Regions from separate parts of the Pseudomonas sp. FW215-R2 genome, predicted to be linked through region 1. Evidence: riboswitches for the same ligand, from Rfam matches in the RefSeq annotation. Region 1 holds a riboswitch; the other holds the start of a gene.
The links. Region 1 has a riboswitch for cobalamin ahead of cobW (cobalamin biosynthesis protein CobW). Riboswitches for the same ligand answer to the same signal wherever they lie in the genome.
Positions count from the first base shown of each region.

Region 2: it holds a riboswitch for cobalamin, as region 1 does, so the genes downstream of both, AC3WRD_RS17900 (TonB-dependent receptor plug domain-containing protein) here and cobW (cobalamin biosynthesis protein CobW) in region 1, are expected to answer to the same signal.

Region 1 is NZ_JBYTBO010000018.1:18,042-25,893, reverse strand. Features, by position in the region: cobalamin riboswitch at 851-1,060, shown strand; gene cobW (cobalamin biosynthesis protein CobW) at 1,160-2,233, shown strand; gene cobN (cobaltochelatase subunit CobN) at 2,237-6,010, shown strand; gene AC3WRD_RS22445 (magnesium chelatase ATPase subunit I) at 6,013-7,014, shown strand; gene AC3WRD_RS22440 (vWA domain-containing protein) at 6,996-7,679, shown strand; gene AC3WRD_RS22435 (phospholipase D-like domain-containing protein) at 7,720-7,852, shown strand, end outside.
Region 2 is NZ_JBYTBO010000012.1:94,999-102,850, forward strand. Features, by position in the region: gene AC3WRD_RS17900 (TonB-dependent receptor plug domain-containing protein) at 1-1,803, opposite strand, end outside; cobalamin riboswitch at 1,896-2,101, opposite strand; gene AC3WRD_RS17905 (hypothetical protein) at 2,210-3,121, opposite strand; gene AC3WRD_RS17910 (LysR family transcriptional regulator) at 3,168-4,085, opposite strand; gene AC3WRD_RS17915 (DoxX family protein) at 4,257-4,697, shown strand; gene AC3WRD_RS17920 (pirin family protein) at 4,786-5,685, shown strand; gene AC3WRD_RS17925 (sulfite exporter TauE/SafE family protein) at 5,710-6,468, opposite strand; gene AC3WRD_RS17930 (NYN domain-containing protein) at 6,578-7,321, opposite strand; gene mug (G/U mismatch-specific DNA glycosylase) at 7,689-7,852, shown strand, end outside.

The DNA of each region.
Region 1 (7,852 bases):
TTGCTGCGGTTACGGCCGCTTAGGGTTCCGCCCTTACGGCGGGTCACTTTTGGCAAACGCCCCAAAAGTAACCAAAAGGTCTCTACCCTGACGTACGGCCCCTCGCTGAGGCTCGGGGTTCCTTCGCTCCGGGATTGATCCGGGGGCATCGCCTACGGTTTGCTTCGCTGCACCTCCTCTCGATGTGTTTGGCTTCGCCAAACGGTCGCTGCGCTCCCACCCCGAATCAATCCCTCCACTCAGCCTGCCGACGGGCCCTGCGATCAAAAGCGGTACTCGAGCTAACGCTCATCGTGTTGAGTAGTGAGGGGCGGGTGTTCGGCTTTGGTTTTGTGGTGGGTTTACCCCTCACCCCAGCCCTCTCCCCGAGGAGAGGGAGCCGATTGGTGTGCTTTTCAAAGCCTGAGTTCAACGCGGTATTGCACGTCGGCGTAGCTCTGCCAAACAACTCGGTCAGTCCCCTCTCCCTCTGGGAGAGGGCTAGGGTGAGGGGCTCTAGATGTGGCTCTTGATGTGGCTTTTGATTTTTTGCCCCTTCGGCAGGCCGAGCGGAGGTGTTCATCAGGGGGTAGGCGCGCAGCGCCGTGCGGCGAAGCCGCATACATCGAGAGGAGGTGCAGCGAAGCAAACCGTAGGCGATGCCCCCTGATGGACACCGTAGCGAGGGAACACTGAGCCTCAGCGAAGTGCCGTACGCTGGGGTCCAGCCTTTTTGGTTACTTTTTCGGCGTTTGGAAAAAGTGACCCGCCGTAAGGGCGGAACCCTAGGAAGCCGTTACCGCAGCAACGGATATGCTCACAAATCCCAAAACCAAAAAACAACGCCCATTGACCCATCACGAACCCATGCGTAGCCTTGCGCTTTCGAGGTTCTTCGGCCCACGCCGAAGCTAAGAAGGGAACGCGGTCCAAGCCGCGGCTGCCCCCGCAACTGTGAACGGTGCTGTTCGCTGCCACGCCACTGCCAGCTCAATCCAGAGCCAGCGGGAAGGCGCAGCGAATACCGGGCCAAGGCCCGAACACCGTCAGCCAGGAGACCTGCCTCGTCACAGATTCTCACTTTCAACCGGGCGGGGTGATCCGGTGGCGAACTCTCCAGGCACGCACCCGTGTTGCCGGTCTCGTCCCGTATGCCCGCCACCTTGCCAAAGGGCATCCGATGAAAACACTGGCCAAACTCCCCGTCACCATCGTCACCGGCTTCCTCGGCTCGGGCAAAACCACCTTGCTGCGGCACATGCTCGACAACGCTCAGGGCCGCCGTATCGCGGTGATCGTCAACGAGTTTGGCGAGCTGGGCATCGACGGTGAAATCCTCAAGCAGTGCACCATCGGCTGCACCGAAGAAGAAGCCACCGGCCGCGTCTACGAACTGGCCAACGGCTGCCTGTGCTGCACGGTTCAGGAAGAGTTCTTCCCGGTGATGCGCGAACTGGTGGCCCGTCGCGGTGACCTCGACCACATCCTCATCGAAACTTCGGGCCTGGCTCTGCCAAAACCGCTGGTGCAAGCCTTCCAGTGGCCGGAAATCCGCAGCGCCTGCACCGTTGACGCGGTGATCACCGTGGTCGACAGCCCGGCCGTGGCCGCCGGCACCTTCGCCGCGTTCCCGGATCAGGTCGATGCCCAGCGCAAACTCGACCCGAACCTGGATCACGAATCGCCGCTGCACGAACTGTTCGCCGACCAACTGGCCAGCGCCGACCTGGTAATCCTCAACAAGGCCGACCAGACCAGCCCTGAAGATTTGGCGCGCGTACGCCTGGAAGTCGCCGAAGAGCTGCCGCCAGCGGTGAAAATCATCGAAGCCAGCAACGGCCGTCTGCCGCTGGACGTGCTGATTGGTCTGGGTGCCGGTTCCGAAGAGCACATCGACAGCCGCCACAGCCATCACGATCACCACCACGGTGAAGGCGATGACGATCATGACGACCACGATCACGATGCTTTCGATTCAATCTCCATCGAACTGCCGCAAGCCGACGAAAGCCTGTTGCTCGATGCGCTGACGCAACTGGTGGTTCAGCACGGTATCCTGCGGGTCAAAGGCTTCGCGGCGATCCCGAACAAGCCGATGCGCCTGCTGATCCAGGGCGTGGGCACGCGTTTCGACAAGCATTTCGACCGTCAATGGGGCGCCGATGAGGCACGTGTGACGCGTCTGGTGTTGATCGGCCAGGAACTGGACGCGGCCAAGCTCGAAGCGCAATTGCGCGCCGCGCTCAGCGTTTAAGCCATGCACCTGCTCAGGACCCAGCCCGGCGGTTTCGTGTCGGATGACAACATTGCCGACCTTGGACAAACCCCCGCCGAGCTGGTGATCCTGTGCAGCGGCGACTCCAGCCTCGCACTGCTCGCCGAAGCCGCGCAGCAGCTGCCCGAAGATTACCCGAGCGTGCGGCTGGCCAACCCGATGCAGGTGCAGAACCATGCGTCGGTCGACCTCTACGTTGACGAAGTGCTGCGCCACGCCAAGGTCATTCTGATTTCGCTGCATGGCGGCATCGCTTATTGGCGTTATGGCGTCGAGCGGCTGGTCGAGTTGTCCGAGCGTGGCGTGCAGGTGATTCTGGTGCCGGGCGATGACCGTCCCGACCCGGAGCTCAGCGACTTGAGCACCGTGGGCGCCGAGGATCGTGATCGGCTCTGGCAGTTCCTGCGTCAGGGCGGCATGGGCAATGCGCTGGATTTCTTCCGCTGTCTGGCCAATCGCTGGCTGGCGCGGGATTACGTGTGGGGCGAGCCGCAAACGCTGCCGCGCACGGCGATTTACCACCCAAACAAAAACACCGCCGCACTGAGCGACTGGCAAACCGATTGGCTGCCCGGTCAACCGGTCGCGGCGGTGTTGTTTTATCGCTCGCATTTGCAAGCGGCCAACACGGCGTTTATCGACGTGTTCTGCCAACGGTTGCAGGCTGCCGGACTCAATCCGCTGCCGATCGCCGTTGCCAGTTTGAAAGAGCCCGGTTGCCTGTCGGTGGTCGAGGACTGGCTGGATGAGGTCGAGGCTGGGGTGATTTTGAACACCACCGGTTTCGCCCAGTCCAGCCCGGAAGCGCCACATCTGCGGCCGTTCCGTCGCAACATTCCGGTGATCCAGGCGATCTGCGCCCAAGACAACGAGCCAGGTTGGCGTGACAGCGAGCAGGGCCTCGGCCCTCGGGATCTGGCGATGCACATCGCCTTGCCGGAGCTGGACGGCCGGATCATCAGCCGACCGATCAGCTTCAAGGATCTGGCGTGGCGCAGCGAGCGCAGTCAGTCCGATGTCGTGTGTTATCGGGCGCAGCCTGAACGCATGGATTTTGTGGCCGAACTGGCGCGCCACTGGGTCGATCTGGCGCGGGTGCCGAACGCTGAAAAACGTATCGCGCTAATCCTCGCCAACTACCCGACCCGTGACGGGCGCATCGGCAACGGCGTCGGCCTCGACACGCCGGCCGCTGCGCTGAATATCCTGCGGGCATTGCAAGCCGAAGGTTATCCGCTACCTGCCGAATTGCCTGATAGCGGCACCGAACTGATCCGGCAACTGCTCGGCGGCGTCAGCAACGATCTCGATACTCTGGATCAGCGCCCGTGCCAGCAAAGCCTGGCGATGAACGACTACCTGATGATGTTCAACGCATTGCCCGAAGCCAATCGCGCGGCGGTGCTGGAACGTTGGGGGTCGCCGCAAAACGATCCGATGTGCCGTGACGGGCGGATGATGATCGCCGGCCTGCGTTTTGGCCTGACTTTCGTCGGCATTCAACCGGCGCGGGGTTATCAGGTCGATCCGAGCGCGGTGTATCACGACCCCGATCTGGTGCCGCCACACGCTTACCTCGCGTTCTATTTCTGGCTGCGCCAGACCTACGGCGCTCACGGCGTGATCCACGTCGGCAAGCATGGCAACCTTGAATGGCTGCCGGGCAAAGGCGTGGGCTTGTCGGAGAACTGCTGGCCGGACGCATTGCTCGGGCCGCTGCCGAATATCTATCCGTTCATCGTCAACGACCCGGGCGAGGGCGCCCAGGCCAAGCGTCGCACCCAGGCCGTGATCATCGACCATTTGATGCCGCCGCTGACCCGCGCCGAAACTTACGGCCCGTTGCGCAATCTCGAATTGCTGGCCGACGAATATTACGAAGCGCAATTGCTCGATCCGCGCCGCGCCCGTGAATTGCAGCGCGACATTCTGCAACTGGTGCGTGACACGCAGATCGATCGCGAACTGCAACTCGACGAAGCCCTCGACAGCGACGCTGACGCGGCGATCTGGCTGCCGCGTCTGGACACTTATCTGTGTGATCTGAAGGAGTCGCAGATCCGCGATGGTCTGCACATTTTCGGTGAGTCGCCGAGCGGACGGCTGCGCATCGACACCTTGCTGGCGCTGCTGCGGATTCCCCGTGGCGATGGCAAAGGTGCTCAGTCGAGCCTGTTGCGGGCATTGGCCAAGGCGTTTCAACTGGGTTTCGATCCGCTGGATTGCGTGCTTGCTGAGCCTTGGACTGGCCCGCGTCCAATGGAGCTGCTGTCGGTCAGCGATGAAGTCTGGCGCACGGCGGGGGATACCCGTGAACGCCTTGAGCTGTTCGCGGGGCAATTGATCGAGCAGTCACTGGCGGGTGATGTGGCGCAACTGGACGCTTCTGGCTGGTCAGATGTGCAGGCGATCGTCAGTGCCCTGCGCGAAGTGATCGCTCCACGCCTGGACGCCTGCGGCCCGGCCGAAATGCGCGGTCTGCTCGACGCTCTGAGCGGTCGCTTTGTCCCGGCCGGCCCAAGCGGTGCACCGAGTCGTGGTCGCCTCGATGTATTGCCCACCGGGCGCAACTTCTATTCGGTGGACGTGCGCAACCTGCCGACCACCACCGCGTGGCGGATCGGTTTCCAGTCCGCAACCCTGATTCTCGAACGACACCTGCAGGATCACGGCGACCATCTACGCCAGCTCGGTTTGTCGGTCTGGGGCACGGCGACCATGCGCACCGGCGGTGACGACATCGCCCAGGCCATGGCGCTGATGGGCGTGCGTCCGGTATGGGCCACTGGAAGTCAGCGCGTCGATGATTTCGAGATTCTGCCGCTGAGTCTGCTCGACCGGCCTCGGGTCGATGTCACGCTGCGGGTCTCTGGATTTTTCCGCGACGCGTTCGCCAATCTGATTCGTTTGTTCGACGCTGCCGTGCAAGCCGTGGCGGAGCTGGACGAACCGGACGACCTCAATCCGCTGGCCGCCAAAGTGCGTGCCGAACGTGAGGCCTTGCGGCAGTCAGGGCTGGACGAAGAGGCTGCCCGGCGTCAGGCCGGCTGGCGGATCTTCGGTGCCAAGCCCGGCGCTTATGGCGCGGGCGTGCAGGGCGCCATCGATGGTCGCCTGTGGCAGAGCCGCGAAGATCTGGCCGAGGTCTACCTGAACTGGGGCGCCTACGCCTATGGCGGTTCCGATGAAGGCACCGCCGCCCGCGAGCAATTCGTCCAGCGCCTGAGCCAGGTGCAGGCCGTGCTGCAAAACCAGGACAACCGCGAGCATGACTTGCTCGATTCCAACGACTACTACCAGTTCCAGGGCGGCATGCTCGCGGCCGTCGAAACCCTGCGCGGCGAAGCGGCGGCCAGTTATCACGGCGATCACAGTCAGCCGGATTTGCCGAAGATCCGCACCCTGAAAGAAGAGCTGAACCGGGTGATCCGTTCCCGGGCGGCGAATCCGAAATGGATCGACGGCGTCAAACGCCACGGCTATAAAGGCGCGTTCGAACTGGCGGCAACCATCGACAACCTGTTTGCCTTCGATGCCACCACCCAACTGATCGACGATCACCAGTACGCGTTGCTGGCCGACGCCTATCTGCTGGACCCGGCGACCCGCGAGTTCGTGCGCGAGCATAATCCCCACGCGCTGCGCGACATGACCGAGCGCATGCTCGAAGCGCAGCAGCGCGGGATGTGGCAGGAGCCGGGCGCGTACCGCGAAGCGTTGGAAAACCTGTTGTTGGATATAGAAGAAGAGAGCTGAACATGACCGATACCCCACATTTTCCGCTCTCTGCGGTGGTCGGCGCCGACGATCTGAAGCTGGCGCTGTACCTGACCGCCATCGACCCGAAGATCGGCGGTGTGCTGATCGAAGGCCCACGCGGCATGGCCAAGTCGACCCTGGCCCGGGGCCTGGCGGATTTGCTGGCCAGCGGTCAGTTCGTCACCTTGCCATTGGGTGCGACTGAGGAACGGCTGGTCGGCACCCTCGATCTGGATGCGGCACTCAGCGACGGTCGCGCGCAGTTTTCTCCCGGTGTGTTGGCCAAGGCTGACGGCGGCGTACTGTATGTCGATGAAGTGAACCTGTTGCCGGATCATCTGGTGGACCTGCTGCTCGATGTGGCCGCCAGCGGCACCAACCTGATCGAGCGCGACGGCATTTCCCATCGTCATTCGGCGAAGTTTGTATTGATTGGCACGATGAACCCGGAAGAGGGCGAGTTGCGCCCGCAACTGCTCGATCGCTTTGGTCTCAACGTCGCCCTTAGCGGTCAAACGGCACCGGTTGAACGCGGGCAGATCATTCGCCGGCGACTGGATTTCGACAGCGATCCGCAGGCCTTCTGCGGGCAGTGGGAAGCCGAGCAACAAGCCCTGCGTGAGCGCTGTGAAAACGCCCGCAATGCCTTGGCGAATATTCCCCTCGATGATGAAGCGTTGGCGCAGATTACCGAGCGTTGCTTTGCGGCCGGTGTCGATGGCCTGCGTGCCGATCTGGTCTGGCTGCGTGCGGCGCGGGCTCATGCGGCGTGGCGTGGCGCCGAAGGCATCGCCGAGCAGGACATCGATGCCGTGGCTGAATTTGCACTGCGTCATCGCCGCCGCGAACAGTCGCCATCCCATGCGCAGCAACCGGCGCAAGCGCCGTCCGGCACCCAGACGGCGCCGAGTGAAGGGCAGGGGCAGTGGGGTGAAATGCCGGCGCCGGCCCTTGCCACCGGCACGCGTCGCGAAGTACCTGTCTGGCCAAAAAAGCCTTAGGCATTCGCCCCCGATCCGACGCGGGGGCGAATGCCAGACCCCGTGCCGGACGTCTGGACAATGGCCGGCAAGGCAAACGTCATGCTGCTCGCAGTGGCTCGGTGAACTGGCCGGGCACATTGCTCAATGGCCGGCCGAAAGTGCGCTCGGATCTGCTGTTTCAACTACGCACCCGTACGCCTCATGAACTGTGGCTGGTGATCGTCGACGCCTCGGCCTCGACCCGTCGTCATCAAGCGTTGAGCGATGCCAAGGGTGTGCTCGCGCAATTGTTCGATGACGCCTACCGACAACGGGCGCGTCTCGCCTTGCTGACCGCCAGCGGCGCAGCGCCGAAATGGCAGGTGCAGGGTTTGAAAGCTTCCAGCGGATTGCGTGCGTGGCTCGAGGATTTGGGCGCGGGCGGTGGCACGCCATTGCTGGCGGCGCTGACTGAGGCTGAACACTGGCTGACCGTGCGTCGCAAGCGATTCCCCGCCGAGCAACAGCGTCTGTTGGTGCTCACTGATGGGCGCTTGAAAGAATGCTCGGGATTGCCGGTGCTGGCCTGTCCGGGCCTGTTGATCGATATCGAACGCGGGCCGATCCGCTTGGGCCGGGCCAAACAGTTGGCGACTGCACTGGAAGCGGATTACCGACATATCGACGATTTATTGTCGATATGAGGTCTATGCTGCAACCAGCCCATCTCACAAGGAGTGAATCATGCGCGTACTGGTTGCCAATTCTCAGGACGATTTTCGCGTAAAGGCTTACGCCGGCACCAACGGCGTGCTGCTGGCGATGGACCTCGCCGAACCCCGCCGCAAAGGCCTGCTGGGGTTTGCCATCGAGAAGC
Region 2 (7,852 bases), on a different contig from region 1:
GTCCAGGTAGCGATAAGCGTCGGCGTCCACCACGGAGTAATGGCCGTACTCGACCTGTTTCGAGCTGATGACATCGCGGATATAGCGGATCGCACCCCCGGCGCCCCACATCCGGTCAACCGACTCGTAACCGACGCGCGATCGGGCGAAGAAGCTCGGTACGTCGTTGATCGTCACTCCCGCTCGGGACTCGGTGAGGTTGCGGGTCATGTCCGCTTGCAGGCTCCATTGATCGTTGAGCGCCAGTTTCGCGTCCGCCTCGAAACCGCGCATCTGGATCTGTCCCTGGCCGTTGACCCACTGGATATCGTCGAGGGTGATCAAGTCGTCGATCTTGCGTTTGAACAGGGTGACGCTGGCGCTGAATTCGCGATCGAGCAGCAAGCCTTTGTAGTCGAGGCCGAGTTCGGCGTTGCGACTTTTCTCCGGTTTCAGGTTGCGGTTGCCCAACTCGTCGCCCGGTTCGTTGACGAACAACTGCTCGGCGTTCGGCAGTTTGTAGGCAGTGCCGTACTGGCCGCGCAGTGCCCAGTGTTCATTGAGGTCATACAGCGAAGTGAGCATGCCGACCGTGGCGCTGTCGCCGCCGCTCATGGCTTCGTGACGAATGCCGATGCTCGGGTGCCAGTCGGGCAGAGCGTCGATCTGCGGGCGCAACTGGGTGTACAGCGCGTGGGCTTCAGCCTTGTCATTGTCGATGATCAGCACATCGTCCTGGCCCTTGAACCACTGGTTGTCCATACCGAACACCAGCACATGGCCGCCGGGCAATTCGGCTTTGCCTTCGGCCTGCACGCCCCAGTCGGTGAAGCCCCAGTAGTCGTTGTGGTTGATGGTTCTGGTGCCGCCATTGGCGGTGTTGTTGATGCGCGTGTAGCGGGTGTCCCAGTCGTTGATGTGGCCTTTGACGAAGTAGCTCAGGCGCTCGTTGATGTTCTGTTCGAAGGTCGCCGTGGCGATCTGCTGGACGCGGTCGTTGGTGGTCTTGTGGTTGTCGACCGGCCGGGCGAAGTCGAGGTTGGCGTCGGCGTATTGGTAGAACAATTCCATCCGCGCATCGTCGCCAAAGGACTGAATCGCCTTGCCGCCGAAGGTGGTGACTTCGTAGGCGCGCTTCTTTTCGCTGTCGTTCTTGATGTCGCGATTGCGAAACGGCTGATAGCCGTCCGAGACGTTATGACTGACGTAGGCCAGCAAGCCCAGGTCGCCGAAACCGTTGGTGAAGATGTTCTCGACCCGCGCATCCTCGGTGGTGCCACCGAAGGTATCCACGCCCATGTTCACTTCGCCGGAGGTTTTGCGGCTCTGCGGGCTGCGAGTCACGATGTTGATCACGCCGGACACGGCCTGAGTGCCGAACAGCAGGCTCTGCCCACCCTTGAGCACTTCGATGCGTTCGATGGCGTTGGCCGGCAGGGTGTCCAGGTACAGGCCGCCATACAAGCGATTGTTCAGGCGCACGCCGTCGAGCAGGATCAGCGTGTCATCGTTGCGCCCGCCCAGCAGGGAATAGGTGCCGTAGTCGAACGGGCCATTTTTCGGCGCGACGTACAGGCCGGGAATGAACATCTGCATGACGCGGGTGACATCGGCGCTGGGGCCGGCACGTTCGATCTGCTCGCGGGTGACGATCTCGACCTTGCTGCCGAATTGCGCCATGTCGGCCACGGTCGTGGACTCCACGGACGGCGCGGAAACGATTTGCTGAGTGAGTTCGAGCGGCGCGTCGTCCGCCAGCAACAGGGGGCTGAACAGACAGCCAAGCAATAGGGATGGAGCCGGAGTGTTAAAAGGTCGAATCATTGTCTTCTCGAAAGGATCTTCGCAGAAGAGCATGCAGGAGAAGGCATCGCGCACACGCCGACACCGGCCCATGCCCGCCCACCGCAGGATTTTGCCAAACAGAATTTCAGGCCGGTCTCCGGGCTTGCGCGTATGGACGCTTTCACCTTCCCATGGCCGTCTGGCCACAGTGGTGTGTCGAAAGCATCACGCGCCTACCGTTGCGGGGGCAGCACCGGACTTGTTCGAAAAGAACGTACCGGTTTCCCGTTTCACCCCATGCACGGCGGCATGGGACACCTGAAACAGGGCGGCATCTGAACATTCGGATGACCGCTCGTCAACTTCGTTGAAGGATGTAAAGCTCCTGCGACGCAGGCGCGAGATTGCGGCGAACCCTGATAATTGAATCACTGAAGTTCTGGTTCTAGTGAACGTTCGAGAGCATAAACACCGAGATAATCCCCGCGCCGAGTACAAACATCATTATGAAGATAATGTTCAGTTTGAGCCGGTTTGAACTTTCGAGTTTATTGAGCCTGACGACCAGGTCGTCCACTTGGGCCGAAGTTGCCAGTCCCTTTACCGCATTGGCCAGCGCTTGCGGGGAGATGGAGTTGTCCGGTTTATTTTCCATAGGGTGGGTTTTTAATCGAATTTCACCCTTCACCTTGGCCAATCTGAGGGCAACCGCGACCACCAGAAGAGGTGTTGCCATTAATTGAAGGAGTTTCAGGTACCGTTCGTAGACGTAGGCAGCGTATTGCGTTTTGTGTAATGCCTGAGCCTGTTCCTCGTAATCGGCGTAGGCCCGTTTGAAGCGCTTCACTTGTTCAACGATCAGCGGATCGGAAAATCTTTCAGCCTCTGGAAAAACGCTGTCGTAATTCATGAAAACGTTTCTGTCTACTTTAGTGTCCACGCGGTTTACAGGACGAATTTTTTGAAACAGATCACAGGCGCTAGCGAGCTGCTGGGCTGATTCGCGCTCCAGTACGTCGTCTTTTTTCACTGAAATTGGCAAGCAGATTCTGGCATCGCTTAACTCGTCTGCTGCGATATTCAGGGACTGGGCAGAAAGCTGACCAAAGGTTTCTTCCACTCTCAGGTTTGAAAGCTTTGAGTCCAGGCCAACCTGGATAAATTGAAATATGAGGCCCATCGAGCCCGCGATGATCCAGGCGTAATCAACTCTTTTCCAACCAATGTCATTCAGCCGGCTTGGCAATAAACGGCTTTGCCAAACGAACAACCCGCAAAAACAAATAAACAGACCCAGAATTCCGAGAATGGCGTAAGCCGAATACTCGAACATTTCTTTGATCAAAGATAACTCCATGTCGTGCTCTTTTTTCAGTGAAATATCAATTGGTTTCGCGGGCGCTTCAGACAGCCGTCACGTGCGCCTTGCCTTGTTGTACAAACCGCTCGATCAACCACCGCGCCGCCGGGCCCGGTGGCACATCGGTACGGTAGATCGCATCGAAGGTGTATTGCCCGCTGGTGTACTCCGACAAATCCAGCTGTACCAGTCGGCCGCTGTCCAGATCCTCCTGAATCATCGGCTTCGGCATATTCCCCCAGCCGATGCCCTCGCGCAGCAACATGTGTTTGGCACCCAGGTCCGCCAGGCGCCAGGTGCGGTTGCTCAGCACGGCGAACTCCCTGTCTTTGGTCAGGCGTGAGCGATCGGACAGCACCAGTTGCGTATGCTCACGTCCGGCACCGGGAACGTTGGCTTCGCCCGAAGCCAGCGGATGATTTGGCGCTGCCACCGGAATCAGCTCGACGCTGCCGATGCCGATTCTTTCGATGCCGTTGATGCCGTCGTTCATGGGCCCGCTGACGCCGACCACCGCGCCGCGATTGATCACCCGTTCAGTCACTGCGCCGAGTGCTTCCATGTGCAGGTGCAAGGCGACGGTGGGGAATTCTTCCCGAAAGGATTTCAGCGCATCCACCACGCGCTCGGCGGGCAACATCACGTCGAGCACCACGTGCACTTCGGCCTCCAGCCCCTGCAGCAGGCCTTTGACCTTGGCGCGCAAGCCGTGCACGCCGTTGGCGATGGTCCGGGCCTCGGCCAGCACGGTGCGGCCGGCGTCGGTCAGTTGCGGCTTGCGGGTGGTTTCACGATCGAACAAGGTGACGCCCAATTGCATCTCAAGGTTGGCGATCGAGTAGCTGATCACCGACGTCGCCCGGTGAAGCTTGCGCGCAGCGGCTGCAAAACTGCCGACTTCGACGACAGTCAGGAATACGCGCAGTTGATCGAGTGTCGGTGTGCCTGGATCGGAGATCATGCCTGTGTCCTTGAGTCGCCATGGGCGCATTACCGTGGAATATGCAGCTTACCTATTTTATCGAACGTAATGATCTAAATTAGTCGGCTATTCAGATGAGCTGCCGAGGCGCAACATTTCTTCATCCGGACGGTTCAAGTCGAACCGGACCCCATTGAAGGAAATACTCCCATGGCTACTTCTGCAAACATCGCTCAAACACAGGCTTCTGAACAGAACGCTTCCGACACCAAACAAGCTTCGGCTGCCTTGATTGGCCGCGTATTGCTCAGCGTGATTTTCATTCTCTCCGGTTTTTCCAAACTGGCCGCTCCGGCCATGATGATCGGTTACATCGGCTCGGTGGGCCTGCCGCTTCCACAAGTTGCACTGGCAGTGGCGATCATCGTTGAAGTCGGTGGTGGCCTGGCGCTGATCGCCGGATACCGCACCCGCACCGTCGCCGCTGTGCTGGCTGCGTTCAGCGTGTTCACCGCACTGGCCTTCCACAGTGCACTGGCTGACCAGAACCAGTTCATCCACTTCTTCAAGAACATCGCCATGGCCGGTGGCCTGTTGCAGGTCGTGGCCTTCGGTGCCGGCCGCTTCAGCCTCGACGCTCGTCGCGGTTGATACCCGAGCGCGGTGAAGGACAGGCTCCTTCACCGCGCTTCAGCATTTTTTTGTTGGCCGCACCCCGCGACAGAACCGAGTAATCATCATGACCGTTCAGCAACAACTTTCTGGCTACACCCGTGAAACCCATACCCTCCGAGCAATCCGTTATCGCACCAGCGGCAGTGGGCATGGCGCGATCGTGCGACTGATGAGCCCTTCGGATCTGGGGCATCTGATCAAGCCGTTTGTGTTCCTCGATCTGTTTGAAGGCGAGGCTTCGTTCATTCACGGCATGCCGATGCATCCGCATTCGGGGATCGCCACCGTCACGGTGATTACCGAAGGCAACTTGCGTTTCGAGGACGCCGAGTCGGGCAAGGGCATGATTGATTACAGCGGCGTGGAGTGGATGCGAGCGGGCGGCGGCGTCTGGCACGGCAAGGAAATGTCGGTGGGTACTTCGGAGCGGGTTCAGGGCTTTCAACTGTGGGTGGCGCTGCCTCCAGAGCTGGAAAACGCCAGTGTCGACAGCCAATACCTTGAGTCCGGCGCGATGCCTGAAGTGGGGCCGGCGCGGGTGATTCTCGGCTTGCACCAAGGTGTCCAGAGCCCGGTTAGAGCGCCTGCGGGAATGAATTACTTGTTGGTCACGCTGGGTGCCGGGGAATCCTGGACGTACACCCCACCCGAAGGTCACGAGTCGTTATGGCTGAGTGTCAGCCGTGGACTGTTGGCGGCGCCGGATCTGGTCAGCGCGGGTGAAATGGCGGTCTTCGAACCTGGCAACGGCGCCGTGACGCTAAAGGCTATGCGCGAAGGCACGGTGTTCGTGATCGGCTCGGCGCAACCACATCCCTATGACCTGGCGCTGGGAAACTACTCCGTGCACACCAACCCGCAAGCCTTGCGAGAGGGGGAGGCGAAGATTGCGGAAATCGGTGGGCGGTTGCGTGAGTATCTCAAACAGTCGGACGGGTCGGCTGCCGTGCCGGTGTTCAAGTAAACCGGATCTGACCTGAGAATTCACTCAGGCCATGTATCCCTCGACACCATCCCACAACAGTTTCAGCGCCGTGACTACCAGCAAGCCATAACAGGCGCGGTACATCTGGCGCTGATCCAGTCTGGCGTGCAGCCGCCAGCCCAGCCAGACCCCGCTGGGTACGGCGAGCAGGCTGACGAACATCAGCGTCAGGACGTTGCCGCTGGGTTTGGCCAGCAGCAGCCAAGGTACGGCTTTAAGCAGATTGCCGACCGTGAAAAACAGGCTGGTCGTTCCGGCATACATCTGTTTGCTCAGGCCTAGCGGCAACAGATAGATTGCCAGCGGCGGCCCGCCGGAATGCGCGACCATGGTCGTGATGCCCGATGTAAGGCCGGCGGCCAGCGCTTTGGGCGATGAGCGCGGCTTCACGCGGACTTCTCCACCCGCCTTGAACCACAAACCGACAAACAGCAGGGTGACCACCGCCATTACGATGGCGATCGCTCGGTGATCCAGCACCCGAAAAAGCAGATAACCCAGGCCGATGCCGACGACCAGTCCTGGTACCAGCAGGCGCAGATCCGGTTTCGACCAGGTTGAGGGCTTCCAGTAGCGCAGACTGAACAAGTCCATGGCGACAAACAGCGGCGCCAACAGCCCGCCAGCCGTGATCGGGTCCATCACCAACGACAGCAACGGAATCCCGACAATCGCAAAACCACCGCCGAACGCCCCCTTCATGAAGCAGATCAGGAACACGCCGGCGAAGGTGACGAGGAGGGTGGTGATGGTCAGTTCCAAGGTTTTCGCTCACTTCATGAGGGCGGGAAATGGCCATAATTTCACTCATGATCTGCGCGGTTAACAGTTACAGTTTTGAGGTTATTCCGTGGGCCAGTTGCCGGGCGGATCATGGGTTTGAACCCAGATCGATACTGTGGTCATTGGATGCGGGTCGAAGCTTCGGCTTCGGGCATGTGGAGCGCAATCCATCGATGTGCTCCATCAACCCATCAGGAATGTTCTGCCACATCGGATCAAGTATGAAATCAACGCCTTCGCGGCGAGCCATCTTCGCCGCCGGTACAAAGTCTGCATCACCCGCAATGAGGACGATCTGATCGACTTGTTGCTTGAACGAAAGTGATGCGACATCGACGCCGATTCTCATATCAACCCCCTTTTGTCGGGTGTCTATGCTGACGTCGGTTTCTGTCAGGTCGGATATCTGAATTTTGCCTTTGAGCAGTTCGGCGATTCTTGAGGGTTTGATTGTCCATTTCACATCTTTCGATAGATGTCCCAGCCGCAGGGCCAGTTTGCGTTTGCTTCGCAACCGAATATGTAGCTCTCTACGAAAAACCGCTTCTTTGGATTTGGAGAAGTCCACGAATTTTTTCGTTATGGGGTTGTGCTGCTTTGTGTCCAATGGAGGGCAGTCGTAGAAAAATATTCTATAAAGCTCTTTTCTGGGACGTTGCTGCGGCCCTGAAGGCAGGCCACTTTGACCAGAGAAGGCTCTGGACATCAGGTGAGCTGTTGCCCATCGGTGTACCAGATCGGCAGCGCGTTCGGCATTGAATGCGTTGTGAGGTTCTATCCTTCGAAATCGCTTGATGAAGTAGGCGCCGTCAACCAGAACCGCTGTGGGCATACGTTCTTCCTGAAAACAAAAACGCCCAAGGGTTTGGCACGTCCTGGATGGTTAGGACGGCTTACTGCCTTGGGCGGGATGTGGGTAGGTTAGGGAGCGATGACGGTGCCGTCAATCGCGCCTTCTTTGTTTTGATCAAGGCCTGCCCATCAATCTTGAATGTGCTTTTCATTCTGTCGATGAGCAGGGACCGGGGGAAAGATAAAGCCTAAGGAATTGGCCCACAAGCCAGCACTTTCTGACGTATTTGTAGGTTTTTGCGCAAGGGCTTGTAGCTTGAAGGAATGGGGTATGACTGTTTTGAACGGTCAATATCAAAACACGCAGTCGTACAGATTGGAGTATCTGCAATAAAGGGGAAAAGTTGATGCTTGAAGACATCCTGACCGAAGGCCTGTCCGTAGTGTTCTGCGGGATCAATCCCGGCTTGCTGGCGGCGGAGCAGGGGCATCACTTCGCCGGACGAAGCAATCGCTTCTGGCGCACGCTGCACCTGGCCGGGTTCACACCGCAAGAAGTGAGCCCGGAAAA